Regions from separate parts of the Streptomyces sp. R-07 genome, predicted to be linked through region 2. Evidence: riboswitches for the same ligand, from Rfam matches in the RefSeq annotation. Region 2 holds a riboswitch; the other holds the start of a gene.
The links. Region 2 has a riboswitch for glycine ahead of gcvT (glycine cleavage system aminomethyltransferase GcvT). Riboswitches for the same ligand answer to the same signal wherever they lie in the genome.
Positions count from the first base shown of each region.

Region 1: it holds a riboswitch for glycine, as region 2 does, so the genes downstream of both, gcvP (aminomethyl-transferring glycine dehydrogenase) here and gcvT (glycine cleavage system aminomethyltransferase GcvT) in region 2, are expected to answer to the same signal.

Region 1 is NZ_CP183978.1:1,040,333-1,048,478, reverse strand. It holds gene ACN9M0_RS04845 (MerR family transcriptional regulator) at 1-213, shown strand, start outside; gene ACN9M0_RS04840 (DNA polymerase IV) at 293-1,660, shown strand; gene ACN9M0_RS04835 (PRC-barrel domain-containing protein) at 1,734-2,108, opposite strand; glycine riboswitch at 2,222-2,321, shown strand; gene gcvP (aminomethyl-transferring glycine dehydrogenase) at 2,502-5,387, shown strand; gene ACN9M0_RS04825 (DUF5999 family protein) at 5,470-5,676, opposite strand; gene ACN9M0_RS04820 (hypothetical protein) at 6,009-6,599, opposite strand; gene ACN9M0_RS04815 (glutamate--cysteine ligase) at 7,080-8,146, shown strand, end outside.
Region 2 is NZ_CP183978.1:5,606,211-5,614,356, forward strand. It holds gene ACN9M0_RS25875 (L-serine ammonia-lyase) at 1-684, opposite strand, end outside; gene glyA (serine hydroxymethyltransferase) at 845-2,113, opposite strand; gene gcvH (glycine cleavage system protein GcvH) at 2,146-2,526, opposite strand; gene gcvT (glycine cleavage system aminomethyltransferase GcvT) at 2,604-3,728, opposite strand; glycine riboswitch at 3,790-3,901, opposite strand; glycine riboswitch at 3,903-4,002, opposite strand; gene ACN9M0_RS25895 (AAA family ATPase) at 4,163-4,825, shown strand; gene ACN9M0_RS25900 (enhanced serine sensitivity protein SseB) at 4,971-5,711, shown strand; gene ACN9M0_RS25905 (enhanced serine sensitivity protein SseB C-terminal domain-containing protein) at 5,789-6,583, shown strand; gene ACN9M0_RS25910 (ABC transporter permease) at 6,946-7,974, shown strand; gene ACN9M0_RS25915 (ABC transporter substrate-binding protein) at 8,085-8,146, shown strand, end outside.

The DNA of each region.
Region 1 (8,146 bases), 4.6 Mb from region 2:
GCCACGGTGTACGAGTGCTCCTCGCCCGACGAGGTCGTCGACCTCCTCCAGGGCGGGCAGGGCGTCTTCGGCATCGCCGTCGGAGTGGTCTGGCGTGACGTCGAGGCCGCGCTCTCGCAGCTCCACGGGGAGCGCGTCGACACCGGCGAGACGCTGGTCCGGCACAACCCGGGCGACGAGCTGGCGCGGCGGCGGCGCGACAAGGCGGTCTGAGGGCGTCCGCCGGGGTTCGCCCGGGATTCCCGGGCGTTCCGCGGGGGCGTTGTCGGTGGCGTAGGGCAGCATCGGAAACGTGAGAGCCGCGCCCACGATCCTGCATCTCGACATGGATGCCTTCTTCGCCGCCGCCGAGCAGGCGTCGAAGCCCAGCCTGCGCGGGAAACCCGTGGTCGTCGGCGGTCTCGGGCCGCGCGGCGTGGTCGCGACCGCCTCCTACGAGGCCCGCCGCTTCGGGGTGCACTCGGCCATGCCGATGGGCCAGGCGCGGCGGCTCGCGCCGAACGCGGCCTATCTCGTGCCCCGCTTCGCCTTCTACCGCTCGATCAGCGATCAGGTCATGGAGCTGCTCCGGCGGCTCTCCCCTCTCGTGGAGCCCCTCAGCCTCGACGAGGCCTTCGTGGACCTCGAGGCCGGCGGTGTCGCCGACGACGGCGCGAGCGCGCGGGCCGCGGGGGAGCGGCTGCGGGTCGACATCCTCGCGACGACCGGGCTCACCGGGTCCGTCGGGCTCGCCGGGTCCAAGATGATCGCGAAGATCGCCTCCGAGGAGGCCAAGCCCGACGGCCTGGTCCTCATCGAGCCCGGGACCGAGCGGGAGCTGCTCGGGCCGCGCTCCGTACGGATCCTGCCCGGGGTCGGGCCGGCCACCGGGGAGCACCTGCGGCGCGCCGGGATGACCACCGTCTCCGACCTCGCGGAGGCGGGCGAGGACGAGCTCGTACGGCTCCTGGGGCGGGCGCACGGGGCGTCCCTGTACCGGATGGCCCAGGGGTACGACGACCGGCCCGTGGTGGCCGAGCGGGACGCCAAGTCCGTGTCGGTCGAGGACACCTTCGACGTCGACCTGCACGACCGGGTACGGATCCGGTTCGAGGTCGAACGGCTCGCTGAGCGGTGCGTGGGGCGGCTGCGGGCCTCGGGGCACTCGGGGCGGACCATCGTCCTCAAGGTGCGCCGGTACGACTTCTCGACGCTCACCCGGTCCGAGACGCTGCGGGGGCCGACGGACGACCCGGGCGTCGTACGGGAGGCCGCAGGGCGGCTCCTGGAGGCCGTGGACACGACCGGGGGCGTGCGGCTGCTGGGGGTGGGCGTGAGCGGGCTCGCGGACTACACGCAGGAGGATCTGTTCGCTCAGGCGGTGGCCGACGCCGATGCCGTCGCGGAGGCCGTTACGGAGGCGGGGGCCTCGGCCGCGGTCGAGGAGGTCGTCGAGGCCGAGGACCACGCTCCCGTGGAGCGGCACTGGTCGCCCGGGAACGACGTACGGCACGCGGTGTACGGGGCCGGGTGGGTCCAGGGGAGCGGGGTCGGGCGGGTCACGGTGCGGTTCGAGGAGCCGTGGTCCGGGCCCGGGCGGGTGCGGACGTTCTCCGTGGACGACCCGGAGCTGGAGCCGTCGGAGCCGTTGCCGCTGGTGCGGAGGGACGCGGCGGCGTGACCCGCACCGCCCGTGCGGCCGCGTGCACGGTGGTGCGGGCCTTTTTCCGTCGCCGCTTCGTCCTGTGGGGCTCTCAGGCGCCGTCCTGGCCTGCCAGGCGGCCGAAGTTCTTGTCCGGGGTGTCCGTGGGCGGGGGCGGGAGGGCGAGGCTGTAGTGGCGGTAGAGCTGGAGTTCCTGTTCGGGGGAGAGATGGCGGCCCACGCCGAAGTCGGGGGCGTCCTTGATCAGGGCCCGCTCGTACGGGATGTGGAGGCCGTCGTCGAGCAGGTCGCTCGGCTCCAGGGGGACGAAGGCGTCCCGGCTGAACAGGCCCGTGCGGACCGCGGCCCACTCGGGGATGCCGGTCGCGTCGTCCAGGTACACCTCGTCCACGGTTCCGATCTTGTGGCCGTTCCGGTCGAACGCCTTGCGGCCGATCAGGCTGCGCGGATCGATATCGGTCTGCACGGTCCCTCCAACTGGTCGCAACTGCTCTACACCCCTACGAAAGTGCACAACTGGGATGTCGGCCACTTGAGCGATGGGAGCCGCAACCTCGCTGGTAGGCTGGTTGTGGCTGTCGACCCCGTGCGGGAGAGTCCCCCGGAGAAATCTTCCGGTGGGCGCCGAAGGAGCAAATCCTCCCCGGAATCTCTCAGGCCCCTGTACCGCGCGGACGAGGTCACTCTGGAAAGCAGAGCGGGATGCCTGACGGCATTCCGCTCTCACCGACGGTGAAAGTCGGCGTGCCGCGAGGCGTGCCGGTGAAACTCTCAGGTTGAGATGACAGAGGGGGAGGCCGTCCGGGTACCCGCGCCGTGGTGCCCCTCGCAGGTCGTGACGACCAGGAGGCCTCCGTACATGACCGCCAACCGCACTCCGCTCTCCGAGCTCGAACAGGGCATCCCGTTCGAGCAGCGGCACATCGGGCCCGACGCCGAGGCCCGGGCCAAGATGCTCGCCCAGGTCGGTTACGGCTCGCTCGACGAGCTCACGGCCGCCGCGGTGCCGGACGTGATCAAGAACGCCGAAGCGCTGGGCCTGCCGGCCGCGCGCACCGAGGCCGAGGTCCTCGCCGAGCTGCGCACGCTCGCCGACCGCAACCAGGTCCTCGCCCCGATGATCGGTCTCGGCTACTACGGGACCTTCACCCCGCCGGTCATTCTCCGGAACGTCATGGAGAACCCGGCCTGGTACACGGCCTACACGCCCTACCAGCCCGAGATCTCGCAGGGCCGGCTGGAGGCGCTGCTCAACTTCCAGACCATGGTCGCCGACCTGACCGGTCTGCCCACCTCCGGCGCCTCCCTCCTCGACGAGGGCACCGCCGCCGCCGAGGCCATGGCGCTGTCCCGCCGTGTCGGCAAGGTCAAGAACGGTGTCTTCCTCGTCGACGCCGACGCCCTGCCGCAGACCGTCGCCGTCATCGAGACCCGCGCCGAGCCGACCGGTGTCGAGGTCGTCGTCGCCGACCTGAGCGAGGGCATCCCCGCCGAGATCGCCGAGCGCGGCGTCTTCGGTGTCCTGCTCCAGTACCCGGGTGCCTCCGGTGCCGTCCGCGACATCAAGCCGCTGATCGACGCCGCGCACGAGCTCGGCGCGATCGTCACCGTCGCCGCCGACCTCCTCGCGCTGACGCTCCTCACCTCGCCCGGCGAGCTCGGGGCCGACATCGCCGTCGGCACCACGCAGCGTTTCGGCGTCCCCATGGGCTTCGGTGGTCCGCACGCCGGCTACATGGCCGTGCAGGACAAGCACGCCCGCTCCCTGCCCGGCCGCCTGGTGGGCGTGTCCGTCGACGCCGACGGCAACCGCGCCTACCGCCTGGCCCTGCAGACCCGCGAGCAGCACATCCGCCGCGAGAAGGCCACCAGCAACATCTGCACGGCCCAGGTGCTGCTCGCCGTCATGGCCGGCATGTACGCCGTCTACCACGGTCCCGACGGCCTGAAGCAGATCGCCCAGCGCACCCACCGGTACGCCACCCTCCTCGCCGCGGGTCTCACCGCCGGCGGCGTCGACGTCGTGCACGGCTCGTACTTCGACACCCTCGCCGTCCGCGTGCCCGGCAAGGCGGACGAGGTCGTCGCCGCCGCCCGTGCGGCCGGTGTGAACCTCTACCGCGCCGACGCCGACCTGGTGTACGTCTCCTGCGACGAGACCACCGGCCGGGCGCAGCTCGCCGCCGTCTGGGGTGCCTTCGGGGTCACGGCCGACATCGAGGCCCTCGACGCCGCCGCCGAGGACACGCTCCCCGAGGGTCTGCTGCGCTCCGACGCGTACCTGACCCACCCGGTCTTCCACGCGCACCGCTCCGAGACCTCGATGCTGCGCTACCTGCGCAAGCTCGCGGACCGCGACTACGCGCTCGACCGCGGCATGATCCCGCTCGGCTCCTGCACCATGAAGCTGAACGCGACCACCGAGATGGAGCCGGTGACCTGGCCCGAGTTCGGCCAGATCCACCCCTTCGCGCCGATCGAGCAGGCGCAGGGCTACGTCACGCTCATCACCGAGCTGGAGGAGCGCCTCGCCGAGGTCACCGGCTACGACAAGGTGTCGATCCAGCCCAACGCCGGTTCGCAGGGCGAGCTGGCCGGTCTGCTGGCCGTCCGCGCCTACCACCGTGCCAACGGCGACCTCCAGCGCACGGTCTGCCTCATCCCGTCCTCCGCGCACGGCACCAACGCCGCCTCCGCGGTGATGGCCGGCATGAAGGTCGTCGTCGTCAAGACCGCCGACGACGGCGAGGTCGACGTCGAGGACCTGCGGGCCAAGATCGCCCAGTACCGCGACGAGCTGTCCGTGCTGATGATCACCTACCCGTCCACGCACGGTGTGTTCGAGGAGCACGTCGCCGACATCTGCGCCGAGGTCCACGAGGCCGGCGGCCAGGTCTACGTCGACGGCGCCAACCTCAACGCGCTGGTCGGTCTGGCCAAGCCGGGCAAGTTCGGCGGCGACGTCTCGCACCTGAACCTGCACAAGACCTTCTGCATCCCGCACGGCGGCGGCGGCCCCGGCGTCGGCCCGGTCGGCGTCCGCTCCCACCTCGCCCCGTACCTGCCGAACCACCCGCTCCAGCCCACCGCGGGCCCGGAGACCGGCGTCGGCCCGATCTCGGCCGCCCCGTGGGGCTCCGCGGGCATCCTGCCGATCTCCTGGTCGTACGTGCGCCTCATGGGCGGCGAGGGCCTCAAGCGCGCCACCCAGGTCGCGGTGCTCGCGGCGAACTACATCGCCAAGCGCCTGGAGCCGCACTTCCCGGTGCTCTACACCGGCCCGGCCGGTCTGGTCGCCCACGAGTGCATCGTGGACCTGCGCCCGCTGTCCAAGGCGACGGGGGTCACGGTCGACGACATCGCGAAGCGCCTCATCGACTACGGCTTCCACGCGCCGACGATGTCCTTCCCGGTGGCCGGCACGCTGATGATCGAGCCGACCGAGTCCGAGGACCTGACCGAGCTCGACCGCTTCTGCGACACGATGATCGCGATCCGTGCCGAGATCGAGAAGGTCGCCTCGGGCCAGTGGCCCGCGGACGACAACCCGCTGCACAACGCCCCGCACACCGCGGCCGCGCTGGGCGGCGAGTGGAAGCACGCGTACACCCGCGACGAGGCGGTCTTCCCGGCCGGTGTCTCGGCCGCGGACAAGTACTGGCCGCCGGTGCGCCGCATCGACGGCGCCTTCGGCGACCGGAACCTGGTCTGCTCCTGCCCGCCGATGGACGAGTACGACAACTGAGCACGAGCCGAGGGCCGGTTCGGAGGTTCTCCTCCGGGCCGGCCCTCGGCGTTTCCCTCGTACGGTGTCCTCCCGCGCCCTTTCAGGCGGCGGTCGTCACCTGTCCCGCCGTCAGCGGCCGGTGAGGGGCGATGATCTGCCCGTCCGGCAGCAGTTCACCGGTGTCCTCGAAGAGCAGGACGCCGTTGCACAGCAGGCTCCAGCCCTGCTCCGGGTGGTGTGCCATCGGTCGGGCCGCCTCCCGGTCGGCGGAGTCGGCGGTGGGACAGGCAGGCTGGTGCTGGCACATGGGTGGGTTCTTTCGCTGCGTCGTGGTGGATGTCCTGCGGCTCTGCGCCTTCATGGCCGCCCCCGTCGGTCGGTTCGGTTCCGGTCCCAGTCTTGCCCCACGGACGGTCTTCCGCAGGTATTTCGCGTCAGCTCGTCCTTTCCTGGGAAGACGCATCACCCGCAGGGGCGGTTCAGGTCAACTGCACCGTCTCTTCGGGTGGTTCGGGGTGGTCCCAGCGGGCTAGTCCGTATGGGAGGGGCGTTCGGACGGCGCGTTCGGGCGCGCGGCCAGGACAGGAGTGCGCCCCGTGGCCCGGCCGGGTCACGGGGCGGGGACGCGCGTGCGGTGGATCAGGCGGGCGCCGGGGAGCCCAGGAGGGGCGGCGGCGCGAGACGCGTGCTGAGGACGGGCAGGAGATCGGAGACCTGGTAGGGCCGGTGGGCGGCGATCCCCGGGGGCGCGGGGGCCAGGGGCACCATCAGGTCGGCCGAGGCCGGGGCGACGGCGGTGCCGTCCGGCTCCGGGCCGGCGTGCAGCCAGAGGGTCAGCATGTAGAGCTCCGGTACGGAGAGCAGCCGCGGCTCGTACGTGACGGGCAGGGCCTCGGCCTGGAGCAGGGCCCGTTCCGTGGCGGAGACGTACGGGCCCTCGAAGAAGTGGGAGAAGGCCCAGCCGTCCGGGGTGAGCATGGTCTCCGCGGCGGCGATCGCCCGGTCCCCGTTCCGGATGAGGAAACGCCAGCCGGCGAGCCGGGTGTGGGGGGCGAGCCCCGGTGCTCCGGTGACGCCGAGGACGTACACGGGGAGGGGGTGTTCGGGGCTCAGCGGTCCCTGTGCGGCCCGCAGTGCGGGAGTTCGCGGCTCGCGGACGGCGGTCGGTGAGCCGAGGGCCGCGAGGACACTGCGGAGGGCCGGCGCAGGGGCCGGGGAGGGTCGGAGCATGGTGGGTCGCCTCTCGCTCAGGAGACACGGTGATGCGTGGGCAGGTACGACGGCGCTGTCGGCGGCGGGGCCAGAGAGGGGCCATGAGGCCATGACCGGGCGCCAACACTCTGCCTCGTCCGCGGAGTTTATACGACACGTGTTCACACAGTGTTTCCGCTAGACCCTGCGGATATTCCTGACAAGGCGTCATCAGGCCGTAATCGCAGGGAGTTGAAGCGGAATCACGAGGACGATACCGCTCCCACCTGCGTATTCCTCGCGAAGGCGGACGGCTGAATTCCTACCCCGGATCACAGGACAATACGACATTGGTATATGTCGAGTGTTCCTTGCCTTCGGGATGTGCCGGTGGAGCGCTCCGTCCAGCCTATCCTCCGAGAGGCCGGTTCCGCAGGCGTTGTGGATCAGCGGGGTGGGCATCATCGTCCGTGACGCGCGGCCGTCCTGGCGGCCGTCCACTCGTGGAGGGACGCTTCGATGGGGGAGAAGGTCGTGGCCGACGGGTTCGGCCCGTCCGACCGGCAGCAGTACCGGAGAAAGCTCCAGCAGTGTCTGGCGGGGCTCGCGCGACTCCTCGCGGAGAAGAGGTTCGACCGGCCGCGCAATCTCATGGGCGTGGAGATCGAACTCAATCTCGCCGGCGCCGACGGGCTGCCCAGGATGCTGAACGGCCCGGTTCTCGAAAAGATCGCCAGCACCGATTTCCAGACGGAACTCGGAATGTTCAACCTCGAAGTGAACATCGCGCCCCACCAGCTCGACGGACGCGTATTCGACCGGCTCGCGGAAGAGATCGGAACCGGCATCGGATATGCCGACCGCAAGGCCGCGGAACTCGACGCGGGCGTCGTCATGATCGGGATACTTCCCACGCTCGCCCAGCACGACCTGGTCCCCGAGAACCTCTCGGACAACGACCGTTACACGCTTCTCAACGACCAGATCCTCGCCGCCCGCGGCGAGGACTTCACCCTCGACATCCACGGCGTCGAACGCCTCCTGTGCACCTCGGAGTCGATCGTGCCCGAGGCGGCCTGCACCTCGGTGCAGCTGCACCTCCAGGTGACACCGGCCCGGTTCGCCGCCGTGTGGAACGCGGCGCAGGCCGTGTCCGGCGTCCAGATCGCGCTCGGCGCCAACGCGCCCTTCGTCTTCGGCCGCGAGCTGTGGCGCGAGTCCCGGCCGCCGCTGTTCATGCAGGCCACCGACACCCGGCCGCCCGAGCTGCAGTCCCAGGGCGTACGGCCGCGCACCTGGTTCGGTGAGCGGTGGGTGGACTCGGTGTACGACCTCTTCGAGGAGAACGTCCGCTACTTCCCCGCCCTGCTGCCGCTCTGCGACGAGGAGGACCCGCTTCTCGTCCTCGACCGGGGCGGGGTGCCGCGCCTCCAGGAGCTGGTCCTGCACAACGGCACCGTCTACCGCTGGAACAGGCCGGTGTACGGCTGGGTCGACGGGGTCCCGCACCTGCGCGTCGAGAACCGGGTGCTGCCGGCCGGGCCGACCGTCACCGACGTGATCGCGAACGCGGCCTTCTATTACGG
Region 2 (8,146 bases):
GCCGCGCGAGACGCAGGCCTGCATGACCCGCCAGATCTCGAGGAGGCCCGCGCGGATCTCGTCCTCGGTGCGCCAGGCCTTCTCGTTCTCCAGCATCAGCGAGGAGATCGAGAGCCCGGTCTCCTTCGCGAGCCGCAGCAGCTCGTCACCGGTGCGGAAGGGGTACTTCAGGACGGTGTCGTCGGGGACGATCGGGTTCTCGCCCTGCACGGCGTCCTCGTCGACGACGAAGCCGCCGCCGACGGAGTAGTACGTCTTCTCCAGGACGAGGCCGCCCTCGGCGTCGTACGCGAAGACCGTCATGCCGTTGGCGTGGTACGGGAGCGCCTTGCGCCGGTGCAGGATCAGGTCGGCGTCGAAGTCGAAGGGGATCTCGTGCGCGCCGAGCAGGTTGATCCGGCCGCTCGCCTTGATCCGCTCGAACTCCTCGTCGGCCGTCTCGACGTTCACCGTGCGGGGCGAGTTGCCCTCCAGGCCGAGGAGGACCGCCTTGGGCGTGCCGTGGCCGTGGCCGGTCGCGCCGAGCGAGCCGTACAGCTCGGCTCGTATCGCCGCCGTGTGGGCGAGCAGGCCCTCGTTCTTCAGGCGGCGGGCGAACATCCGGGCCGCCCTCATGGGGCCCACCGTGTGGGAGCTCGACGGGCCGATGCCGATCGAGAACAGGTCGAAGACCGAGATGGCCACGGGAGGACTCCTTGTGGGGGGCTAGACGCCGTTGTCTGCCGGGGTGGAGCAGAAAAGCGTGAAGACGTGAAGACATGGCGTGGGGCACCGCGCTCACTGTCCAGTGTGCGCGGTGCCCCGAAGCTTCGTACGAACGAGACTGGAACTAAAGCGTACGAAATTACTTCAGGCCGGGGTACAGCGGGTGCTTCTCCGCCAGAGCGGTCACCCGGGCCTTGAGGGCGGCGGCCTTGTCGGCGTCGAAGCCCGGCTTCAGGGTCTCGGCGATGACGTCGGCGACCTCGGCGAAGTCCTCGGCCTGGAAGCCGCGGGTCGCGAGCGCCGGCGTGCCGATGCGCAGACCGGAGGTGACCATCGGCGGGCGCGGGTCGTTCGGAACGGCGTTCCGGTTGACCGTGATGCCGACCTCGTGGAGACGGTCCTCGGCCTGCTGGCCGTCGAGCTCGGAGTTGCGCAGGTCCACCAGGACCAGGTGCACGTCCGTGCCGCCGGACAGGACGGAGACACCGTGGGCGGTGACGTCGTCCTGGACCAGGCGCTCGGCGAGGGCGCGGGCGCCGTCCAGGGTGCGCTGCTGGCGCTCCTTGAACTCCTCCGAGGCCGCGATCTTGAAGGAGACGGCCTTGGCCGCGATCACGTGCTCCAGCGGGCCGCCCTGGAAACCGGGGAAGACCGAGGAGTTCAGCTTCTTCGCGAACTCCTTCTTCGCCAGGATGATGCCGCCGCGGGGGCCGCCGAGCGTCTTGTGCGTGGTGGAGGTCACCACGTCCGCGTACTCGACCGGGTTCGGGTGCAGACCGGCGGCGACCAGGCCCGCGAAGTGGGCCATGTCGACCCACAGGTAGGCCTCGACCTCGTCGGCGATCCGGCGGAACTCCGCGAAGTCCAGCTGGCGCGGGTAGGCGGACCAGCCCGCGATGATCACCTTGGGGCGGTGCTCCTTGGCGAGGCGCTCGACCTCGGCCATGTCGACCAGACCGGCCTCGTCCACGTGGTACGCGACCACGTTGAACTGCTTGCCGGAGAAGTTCAGGCGCATGCCGTGGGTGAGGTGGCCGCCGTGCGCCAGGTCCAGACCCAGGATCGTGTCGCCGGGCTGGGCGATCGCGAAGAGGGCGGCCTGGTTCGCGGAGGCGCCGGAGTGCGGCTGGACGTTGGCGTACTCGGCGCCGAACAGGTCCTTGATCCGGTCGATCGCGATCTGCTCGGCCACGTCGACGTGCTCGCAGCCGCCGTAGTAGCGGCGGCCGGGGTAGCCCTCGGCGTACTTGTTGGTGAGGACGGAGCCCTGGGCCTCCATGACCGCGACCGGAGCGAAGTTCTCCGAGGCGATCATCTCGAGGGTGGACTGCTGACGGTGGAGCTCGGCGTCGACGGCGGCGGCGACGTCGGGGTCCAGCTCGTGGAGGGGAGTGTTCAGAAGCGACATGAATCGATCCCTAGGGGGTCTCGGGCCCGGTCTCAGTTCCCGGCGGAGAACGCGGCGTACTCGTCGACGGTGAGCAGGTCGTCCGGCTCACCCGCGACGCGCACCTTGAACAGCCAGCCACCCTCGAACGGAGCCGTGTTCACCAGGGACGGGTCGTCCACCACGTCCTGGTTGGCCTCGACGACCTCGCCCGTGACGGGGGAGTAGAGGTCGCTCACCGACTTCGTCGACTCCAGCTCGCCGCAGGTCTCGCCCGCGGTGACGGTGTCGCCGACCTCGGGGAGCTGGGCGAAGACGACGTCACCGAGCGCGTTGGCCGCGAACTCCGTGATGCCGACGGTCGAGACGCCGTCCACGGCGTCCGACAGCCACTCGTGCTCCTTGGTGTAGCGCAGCTGCTGGGGGTTGCTCATGACCTGATTCTCCTGGATCGGGGGAGTACTGATGAACGTGGGTCTTGCGGGGTGAGACGCGAGGTGAGACGACTGCGTCACTTCTGGCGCTTGTAGAACGGCAGGGCGACGACCTCGTAGGGCTCGTGGGTGCCGCGGATGTCCACACCTACACCCTGGGTGCCGGGCGCGGCGTGCGCCGCGTCCACGTACGCCATCGCGATCGGCTTTCCGAGGGTCGGGGACGGGGCGCCGGAGGTGACCTCGCCGATGACCTCGCCGTCCTTGACGACCTGGAAGCCGGCGCGCGGGACCCGGCGGCCCTCGGCGACCAGGCCGACGAGCTTGCGCGGCGGGGCGGTCTCGGCGCGCTCGGCGGCCTTCTCCAGCGCCTCGCGGCCGACGAAGCGGCCCTCGTTGCTCGTCTTCTCGAACTTCACGACCCGGCCCAGGCCCGCGTCGAAGGGGGTGAGGGCGGTGGTCAGCTCGTGGCCGTACAGCGGCATGCCCGCCTCCAGGCGGAGCGTGTCACGGCAGGACAGGCCGCAGGGGATCAGGCCGACGCCCTCGCCCGCCTCGGTCAGCGCCCGCCAGACGCCCTCGGCGTGCTCGGGCTTCAGGAACAGCTCGAAGCCGTCCTCGCCGGTGTAGCCGGTGCGGGCGATCAGCGCCGGCACGCCCGCGACCGTGCCGGGCAGGCCGGCGTAGTACTTCAGGCCGTCCAGGTCGGCGTCGGTGATCGACTTCAGGATGCCGGGGGACTCCGGGCCCTGGACCGCGATCAGGGCGTACGCGTCACGGTCGTCGCGCACCTCGGCGTCGAAGCCCTCGGAGCGGGCGACGAGCGCGTCCAGGACGATCTGGGCGTTGGAGGCGTTGGCGACGACCATGTACTCCGTCTCGCCGAGGCGGTAGACGATCAGGTCGTCGAGGATGCCGCCGTCCTCCTGGCAGATCATCGTGTAGCGGGCGCGGCCGTTGCCCACGGTCGAGATGTTGCCGACCAGGGCGTGGTCGAGGAGCTCCACGGCCTGCGGGCCGGTGACCGTGATCTCGCCCATGTGCGAGAGGTCGAAGAGACCGGCGCGGGTGCGGACGGCGTTGTGCTCGTCGCGCTCGCTGCCGTACCGCAGCGGCATGTCCCAGCCGGCGAAGTCGGTCATGGTCGCGCCCAGCGAACGATGCAGGGCATCGAGGGCGGTCAGGCGGGGGGCAGTGCTCATGGGGTGGCTCCCGGGTCCCAAGGGCGTGATCGGTGACGAAAACACATGACGGGCGAGGACGTCCTCCCCATCTGTCATGGAACCTGAGAGGTTCACCGAGAGCATCTCGTCACCGAGAGATCGGCTTGCACCTTGGGTGGGGACACGACACGGTGTCCCGCTTTTCAGATCTGCCTCATCCGCGCGGTACGGGGCCTGAGAGATTCAAGGGAGGGTCTTGCTCCTTCGGCGCCCGGACGCGCTCGGCGGTCCGGAACTCTCCCGCGCGGATTCGAGCGGCCGGTATGCGATTGTGCGGCGACTGTGCGCGCCTGGCGCGCACATCATCGCACGCGGTGTCGGCCGGGCAAATCACTTGTGCCGCATTACCGTTTCTTTACACTTCGTGGGCAAGGGTCTCCTCAGGTCTCCTGAGACCCGACAGGGGGAGAGCGATGAGGATCCAGCACACCGGCGCATACGCGACGAGTACCGGCATACCGACCCAGCGGGCCCGCGCCCGGAGCCGCCGCCGAGGCCGCCTCCTGCGGGACCTGCGCGAGCGCGGCGGCCGCGGCCCCCGCGCCCTCACCTTCGCCGCCGGCGACCTCGTCGTCGTCTCCGGGCTGCCCGGCAGCGGCAAGTCCACCCTCATGAAGCGCGCCGCCGAGGGCAGCGGCATCGACTCCCAGGACGCCCGCGAGCGCTGGGAGGCCCGCATGCCCCGCCTCCTGCCGTACGCCGTCTACCGCCCCCTCGTCCGGATCGCGCACTACGCGGGACTGCGCCGCGCCCTGCGCTCCGGCGCCAGCGTGATCGTCCACGACTGCGGCACCCAGTCCTGGGTGCGGGGCTGGCTCGCCCGCGAGGCGCGGCGGCGCGGCCGCGCCCTGCACCTGCTCCTCCTCGACGTCGCCCCGGACACCGCGAGGGCCGGCCAGCACGCCCGGGGCCGGGGCGTCTCCGCGTACGCCTTCGCACGGCACCGGCGGGCCGTCGGCCGGCTCCTGAGGGCCGCCGAGTCGGGCAGCCTGCCGCACGGCTGCGCCTCGGCGACCCTCCTCGACCGGGACGCGGCCGACTCCCTGCGGAGGATCGGCTTCCGCCAGGCGGCCTGAGGGACGGTTCCAGGAGGTGGGGGCGTCCCATACCCGTCCCGGGACGCCCGTACCCTTCCCTTTTGGCCACGGCGGCGCCGGGGCGGCGTTAGGGTGCTGCCGGGCGGCCGGTGCGGCAGGCCGTGCGAGAAGGGGAAACGGGACCGTGGACGTGACGTGGCCGGGCAACGAGCTCGAAGAGGTCCTCGCCGCCTCACTCGGCAACCCCGAGGCGGGCGGCCGGCTGGTCGAGGTGCTGGGCCGCAGCCCCGTCTGGGTGCCCCTGCCCAACGGCGGCGGCCCCGACAGCCCCGGCCTGGACCTCGCCACCCTGGAGATCGACGGCGCGGCGTACGTCCCCGTCTTCAGCTCCGAGCAGCAGTTCCTCGCCTGCGTCGGCGACCACATGTCCTTCACCGTCGCCCCCGCCCGTGACTTCGCCCGCGGCCTGCCCCCGCAGCTCGGCATCGCCGTGAACCCCGGCGGAACCGTCGGCGTCCCGCTGCCCCCGCCCGCCGTCGCCGAGCTCTGCCGCGCCGGCCGCACCCCGCTCGACGGCCCCGCCAGCGGCGGCCGCGTCCGGCTCTTCGAGCCCGACTGGCAGGACGACCCGGTCGACTTCCTCGCCGCCGCCTCCGCCGAGTTCGAGGCCACCGGAGTCGTCGCCACCGCCCGCCGCGCCCTCGCCAGCGTCGAGGGCACCGAACCGGCCCTCTTCATCGGCGTCCAGCTCTCCCACTGGGAGGGAGCCGACCGCACCGCGCCCCTGGACGCCCTCGGCCGCGCCCTCGGCCGGGTCGAGGTCGCCTGGCCGGTCAACCTGATCCTGCTCGACATGGCGCAGGACCCGGTCGGCGACTGGATGCTGGAGCGGGTACGCCCCTTCTACCAGCGCGCCGCCGTGTGACGGCCCCCTGTTTAAGCTGAACTGACTCGATCGCTGGACAGACGTACGTGGTGGACGGAAGAGGGGCGGGACCCAGGGTGAGCGCGTCAGGCACCGCTGCGACCGGAGGACGGGTCGAGCACATGCTGCGCCAGGTGGCACCCGGACGCTACGACGCGTACGAGCAGTTGCTGCACGCCCTCGCTGACGGCGAGCTCTGGATGCTGCTCTGGCAGGGCGCCCCCGGCTCGCCCGACGCCCAGTACGGGAACATGGAGGTCGACGGCTTCGGCTACGCGCCCTGCGTCACCTCCGCCCAGGAGCTCGCCGCCTCCGGCTGGAACCGCGCCCACGAGCTCGTCACCGGCCGCGAGATGGCCCGGGCCCTCTACCCCGACCGCTGGGGCGTCTGGCTCAATCCGCACGCCCCCGGCGGCGGCCTCGGCATCCCCTGGGCCGACCTGCGCCGGATCGCCACCGGTCTCGACCGGATGCCCGCCGGGCCGCTGCGCGTCACCGAGCCCGCCCTGGAGATCCCGCAGTTCTACGCCCTGCTCACGCAGAACGCGCACCGCACACCGGCCGTCCGGGCGCTGCGCCGCGGCTGGGTGCAGCCGGCGCTCGGCTCCCCGTACCTCGCCATCGGTCTCGACCTGTACGACACGTCCGCGGCGGCCGTCGACAACGTCCGCTCGATGATGCGGCAGTCGATCGGCGCCGTACCCGACGGGCTGCCCGTCTCGACGGTCGCGCTCTCCGACGCGTACGACCCGGTGGCCCTGTGGCTGCGGGCGAACGCGCGGCCCTTCTACGACCGCGAGGCGCACGCCGGACGCGGATCCGCCTCCGTACCGGGGTACGGATACCCCCCGGCGACTCCGTCCGGATACTGAGACGTCCCTCGTGTCCCAGTTGTCGGCAAAGGCCTCCGGAGTCCGCTCCGGAGGCCTTCGTTCACCCCAATTCGACACCTCACGACACCTGTTGAGCGACATGTCCGATTGCGCGGAAGAGGGACCCGGTTGGTCCGCTCAGGTGATCACGACGTCCGGATAACGGAAGTCGCAGCACCGCATCACGTTTGAGCAAACATTCACCTTCAGGTCTGGCGGGTGATCACAAGCGCATTGAAGACTCCCCGGAACACAGGACGTTCGACTCCTTTCGAGCCGATGTCCAGCAGGTTGTTCCACCGAGCCGCTACCCGCGGCGGGCAAGGGCCGGCTACCGGCGGCCGAGAGGGGTCCTCACCACGATGACGGCACCACTGCACGAGAAGAGTGCGGGCGAGGCGACCGCCACCGTCGACGGCGCGCCCGACGCTCCCGGCACTCCGGACAACTCCGGCGCCACCGGCAAGGCGATCGAGGGGCGCTCGCCCTGGAAGATCGCCTGGACCCGGCTCAAGCGCGACAAGCTGGCCCTCGCGGGCGCCTTCGTCGTCGTCTTCCTGATCCTCGTCGCGATCTTCGCGCCGGTCATCGTCGGCCTCCTCGGCCACCCGCCGGACGAGTTCCACGAGGACCAGATCGACCCGCTGTTCGGCACCCCGATCGGCTCCTGGGGCGGTGCGAACGGCGACTTCCTGTTCGGCGTCGAGCCCGTCAACGGCCGTGACGTCTTCAGCCGGATCGTCTACGGCGCCCGGATCTCGCTGCTCGTCGCCTTCCTGGCGGCGGTCTTCGCGGTCTTCCTCGGCACGATCCTCGGGATCATCGCGGGCTACTTCGGTGGCTGGATCGACGCGGCCCTCAGCCGGATCATGGACGTCATGCTGGCGTTCCCGCAGCTGCTCTTCACGATCGCCCTGGTCTCGGTGCTGCCGAACGAGTTCCTCGGCCTGGACGGATCGGGCGTGCGCATCGCCGCGCTGGTCGTGGTGATCGGCTTCTTCGGCTGGCCGTACGTCGGCCGCATCGTCCGGGGCCAGACGCTCTCGCTGCGCAACCGCGAGTACGTCGAGGCCGCCCAGAGCCTGGGCGCCGGCCGCCTCTACATCCTGCGCCGCGAGCTGCTGCCGAACCTGATCGCCCCGATCATGGTCTACGCGACTCTCATGATCCCCACCAACATCCTCACCGAAGCGGCGCTCAGCTTCCTCGGCGCGGGTGTGAAGCCTCCCACCGCTTCCTGGGGCCAGATGCTGTCGACGGCCATCACCACCTACGAGGCGGACCCCCTGTTCATGGTGATCCCCGGCCTCGCGATCTTCATCACCGTTCTGGCGTTCAACCTCTTCGGCGACGGCGTGCGTGACGCGCTCGACCCGAAGGGCTCCCGCTGACCGTTCGCCGACGACACGCAAGACCCGCCCCTGCCGCTGGCGACAGGAGGCCCACCCCAAATCGGCGGACCGCCGTAACGGCCGCCACTATCCCGGAGGTTGCTGGACCCATGCTGAAGAGCTCTCAGCGCAGAATCGCCGCGGGCGCGCTGCTTGCGGCGGCCACGATGGT